2 regions of the Paraclostridium sp. AKS73 genome follow, and region 2 is predicted to be linked to the other one. Evidence: a T-box and tRNA genes for the amino acid it is inferred to sense, from the RefSeq annotation. Region 2 holds a T-box; the other holds one or more tRNA genes.
The links. A T-box is a leader RNA that pairs with one kind of tRNA and senses whether it is charged. The one in region 2 lies ahead of LEQ07_RS07265 (valine--tRNA ligase), so its partner is inferred to be a tRNA-Val.

Region 1: it has a tRNA-Val gene. The T-box ahead of LEQ07_RS07265 (valine--tRNA ligase) is inferred to sense a tRNA for this amino acid. The anticodon was not compared.

Annotation. Positions count from the first base shown of each region.
Region 1 covers NZ_JAIXHU010000014.1:34,996-37,448, forward strand. Annotated here, with positions in the region: gene LEQ07_RS09520 (sensor histidine kinase) at 1-12, opposite strand, end outside; gene LEQ07_RS09525 (LytR/AlgR family response regulator transcription factor) at 6-722, opposite strand; tRNA gene LEQ07_RS09530 (tRNA-Val) at 898-973, opposite strand; tRNA gene LEQ07_RS09535 (tRNA-Glu) at 980-1,054, opposite strand; tRNA gene LEQ07_RS09540 (tRNA-Lys) at 1,077-1,152, opposite strand; tRNA gene LEQ07_RS09545 (tRNA-Thr) at 1,160-1,234, opposite strand; tRNA gene LEQ07_RS09550 (tRNA-Asp) at 1,245-1,321, opposite strand; tRNA gene LEQ07_RS09555 (tRNA-Val) at 1,329-1,404, opposite strand; tRNA gene LEQ07_RS09560 (tRNA-Glu) at 1,411-1,485, opposite strand; tRNA gene LEQ07_RS09565 (tRNA-Lys) at 1,497-1,572, opposite strand; gene LEQ07_RS09570 (acetamidase/formamidase family protein) at 1,863-2,453, shown strand, end outside.
Region 2 covers NZ_JAIXHU010000009.1:6,115-8,567, forward strand. Annotated here, with positions in the region: gene LEQ07_RS07265 (valine--tRNA ligase) at 1-1,492, opposite strand, end outside; T-box leader at 1,546-1,776, opposite strand; gene LEQ07_RS07270 (polysaccharide deacetylase family protein) at 1,844-2,453, opposite strand, start outside.

The sequences.
Region 1 (2,453 bases), on a different contig from region 2:
AACATCTAACATAGTTTTTCTCCTAAAGAACTTAAAAACTTATGCTTAAAATCTTTAAATCTATGCCTACTAACTAAAATCTCTTCTTTATTATCTAATATAGCTATATATTGTTTTATATTTTCTACATAATTTATATTCACTAAGAAACTTTTATGACATCTATAAAAATTATGGTTTTTCAATTCCTTTTCAATTTTATCCATGGTCATTTTAGTCTCATAAATTTTATTTTCCGTGTATATAGTCATATCTTTTCTTTGAATTTCAATATAAGTTATATCTTCTATATTTATTTTGTAAGTTTCATTTTTATTTTCAACTAACACAAATTTATCTCTTTTATTTATAACTTCATCTATACAACTCAAAATATGCTTCTTAAAATCATCATATTGTATAGGCTTTAGTAAATATCTATAAGCCCTCACTTCATATCCTTCTTGTATGTATTCAATAAGTGACGTTGTAAAAATTATTTCTGGTTTATTTTTATCAATTTCTCTTATCTTTCTGGCTACATCCATTCCAGTTATCTCGTCCATCTGAATGTCTAGTATAAATATATCCCCACCTTGATTATAATTATTAAGTAGTTCTTCCCCAGTTGAATATATGTTTAAATTGTAATCAATATTTTTTTCACATAATATATTTTCTAAATTTCTTTCTATATTTTTTTGATGTTCTATTTGATCTTCGCATAAAATTATTTCTATCATAATATCCCCTGTATATATTTTTTATATGTTTATATAACTATTATACATAATTTGTAAATACTTCTTAAGTTATAATACATTTTTATAATAAAAACTCGGTTTGCTCTGAATTCATTATGTATATATAGCTTTTTTGAACACAAAAAAAACTCTTAGATAAAATCCAAGAGTTTACTGGTGGGATTAACAGGGCTCGAACCTGTGACCCCCTGCTTGTAAGGCAGGTGCTCTCCCAGCTGAGCTATAATCCCAAATGCTGGTGACCCATAGGGGAATCGAACCCCTGTTACCGCCGTGAAAGGGCGGTGTCTTGACCGCTTGACCAATGGGCCATATTATATTTTACAAAAAAAATGGTGATCCATCCGCGACTCGAACGCGGGACACCCTGATTAAAAGTCAGGTGCTCTACCGACTGAGCTAATGGATCATCTTTTTGGAGCTAGTGATAGGAATCGAACCTACAACCTGCTGATTACAAGTCAGCTGCTCTACCGTTGAGCCACACTAGCAATGTGTGTTTGGCGACCTGGAAGGGACTCGAACCCTCGACCTCCAGCGTGACAGGCTGGCATTCTAACCAGCTGAACTACCAGGCCGCATATATGGTGGGATTAACAGGGCTCGAACCTGTGACCCCCTGCTTGTAAGGCAGGTGCTCTCCCAGCTGAGCTATAATCCCAAATATTGGTGACCCATAGGGGAATCGAACCCCTGTTACCGCCGTGAAAGGGCGGTGTCTTGACCGCTTGACCAATGGGCCTTGCAAAAAAATGGTGATCCATCCGCGACTCGAACGCGGGACACCCTGATTAAAAGTCAGGTGCTCTACCGACTGAGCTAATGGATCATCTTTGCTGAGATGTTGTTTCGACTTTTTTCTCTGCCGTATCAACAAATACTATTATATTAGCTTTATTAACTTTAGTCAACACTTTTTGTGAAATTTTTTAATTTTTTTAAGCAAATTATTTAAATACCCTATTTTCAATGGTTTAATCCATTTATTTAAGCATAATTTACAGTAAAATTTAGTAATCTTGTTAATTTTTTATATTTTTTTAAAGATTATATTATAAAAATATTTTATTAATACTATTGTAATATAATATTCTTATACTAAATAAAGGAGGTAAATTTATGAACTTCATAAACAAAGAAAATCATACATTTACATTTTCAAGCTTAAATAATCCAGTTCTTAAAGTAAAATCAGGAAGCAATGTAGTTTTTGAAACTCATGATTGCATGTGTAGTCAAATAACATGTAGTGATGACAATATGGATAGTATAGACTTTGATAGAGTAAATCCAGCAACTGGACCTTTATACATAGAAAATTCTATGCCTAACCAGACTTTAAAAGTTAGTATAAATTCTATTGAATTAAAAGGCAATGCTCTTGCCATGACAGGTCCTGGAGTTGGAGTTCTTGGTAATAAACTAGATACTATGACTCATAATATTTTAAAAATAGAAAATGAAAAAGCTTTATTTAATAATTTAGAACTTCCTTTAAATAAAATGATTGGTGTTATAGGTGTTGCTCCAAGCGATAATAAGTCTATAAATTGTGGAACTCCTGGTAGTCACGGTGGTAACATGGACTGTAAGATTATAGCTGAAGGCTCTAGTGTATATCTTCCTATATCAGTAGAAGGATCTTTATTATCTCTTGGAGATATCCATGCTGTTATGGGTGATGGTGAAATCGGAGTAAGCGGAGCTGAA
Region 2 (2,453 bases):
CCATTCTTACAACCCAGAAGAATATTATATCGTATCCAGTTACAAGTACACTTGTTGGATAGTAGTAGTTTAACTCTTCTGTTTTGTTAGGCCATCCTAATGTTGAGAAAGGCCATAATGCAGATGAGAACCATGTATCTAATACATCTTCATCTTGCTTGAAGTGAGTATGTCCACATTTACATTGTTTTGGCATTTCTTTAGCAACTACTACCTCACCACATTCTTGACAGTAGTATGCTGGTATTTGGTGTCCCCACCATAGCTGTCTTGATATACACCAGTCTCTTATATTTTCTAACCATTGTAAGTAAGTTTTATCAAATTTGTCTGGAACAAATTCTAAATCTTTTTTCTTTAATATATCTATAGCAGGTTTTGCTAATTCATCCATTTTAACGAACCATTGATCTGATAATCTTGGCTCAACTACAGTTTTACATCTGTAACAAGATCCTACATTGTGATTATGATCTTTTATAGCTATTAAGTATCCAGCTTCTTCTAAGTCAGCTATAAGTTGCTTTCTGCACTCATATCTGTCCATACCTTCGTACTTACCAGCTAATTTATTCATAGTTCCATCTTCGTTCATTACATTTATTTTTTCAAGATTATGTCTTTGCCCTACTTCAAAGTCATTAGGGTCATGCGCTGGAGTCATTTTAACTGCACCTGTACCAAAATCTAAATCAACGTAATCATCTGCAACTATAATAAGTTCTCTTCCTACTAGTGGAAGTATAGCATGCTTTCCTACTAAATGAGCGTATCTTTCATCTTCTGGGTTTACAGCTATACCACTATCTCCAAGCATTGTTTCTGGTCTAGTTGTAGCTATTTCTAAAAATTCATCACTACCTGCTATTGGGTATTTTATATGATAGAACTTTCCATCATGTTCTTCATGCTCAACTTCTGCATCAGATAATGTAGTTTTACAATCTGGACACCAGTTGATTATTCTGTTTCCTTTGTAAATTTGACCTTTTTCATATAACTTCACAAAGAATTCTGTAACTGCTTCATTACAACCTTGGTCCATTGTAAATCTTTCTCTTTCCCAATCACATGAATCTCCTAATTGTTTCATTTGGTCTACTATTTTTCTACCAAATTCATTTCTCCAGTCCATAGCTCTTTTTAAGAACTCTTCTCTTCCTATTTCGTACTTAGTCTTTCCTTCTTGTTCTTTTATTCTTTCAACAACTTTAACTTCTGTTGCTATAGATGCATGGTCTGTTCCTGGTTGCCATAAAGCTTCATAACCGTCCATTCTCTTCCATCTTATAAGTATATCTTGTAATGTATGGTCAAGAGCATGCCCCATGTGTAATTGCCCCGTTATATTTGGTGGGGGAAGCATTATAGTAAATGGCTTTTTATTTGGGTTTGGCTTAGATTTAAATAAACCTTCTTCTACCCACTTTGAATATAATCTTGATTCAAAGTCTTTTGGATTATACGTTTTTGGTAAGTTTGTATTTTCCATGTAAATTCCTCCTATTTTTTATTTTTATACATAAAAAAGAGCCCTTCATCCTATTTAAGGACGAAAAGCTCGCGTTACCACCTTAATTTTATATAAAGTTTTTAATCAAACTCTACATAACACTTAATAAATTTAACGATTCTCACCGTCTAAGCTTACTGTTATTTTCAGCTTAGAAACTCCAAAGCTACCTTCTGCAATTCATTTCTTAGAAAGTCTTTCAGCCGGTGAACTTTCCTCTCTGTAAGTTGAGTTTGCATACTCCTCTTTTTCTCAGTTTTTAAATATTCTGTTTATCTTTTAATTATATATAATCATCATTATTATTGTCAATATTTATAAATATTATATTCAGTTACGTAAATTTTGTTCCCAAAAGTTTTTTGGCATATCACTTTCTTCTATTGGCATTATTGTATATCCTTTTTCTTTTAATTGATTTATTATTCCTTGAAGAGCCTTAACACTTTGTTCCTTTTCATGCATTAAAAGTACAACTTCACTATGTTGACTTAAATATTTATTTACATTATTTACTATAGCTTGCGGAGTTGCCTTCCAATCTTCTGTGTCCAAGTTCCAATCCCAAATTTTAAACCCATCATCAACTAATGCATTGTATGATTCTTCTGGTGCATAAGGTTTACTCCCATAAGGCAGTCTTATTAAGTTTGAGTTTACTTTAGCAACTTTATTTAATGTGTCTTGGCACTTATTAAATTCATTAACAGTATTTTCAGGAGTTTTATATAGTACAGATATGTCGTGACTTACACTGTGAAATCCCATAGAGTGGCCCTCTTGAGCGATTCTTTTTAATTGCTCTGGATGTTGTTTCATATTACCTTCTATCATAAAGAACGTAGCTTTAACATTGTTGCTATCTAGTATAGATAATATTCCATCAGTATATTTAGATGGTCCATCATCAATTGTTATATAAGCAACCTTCTCAGGTTTT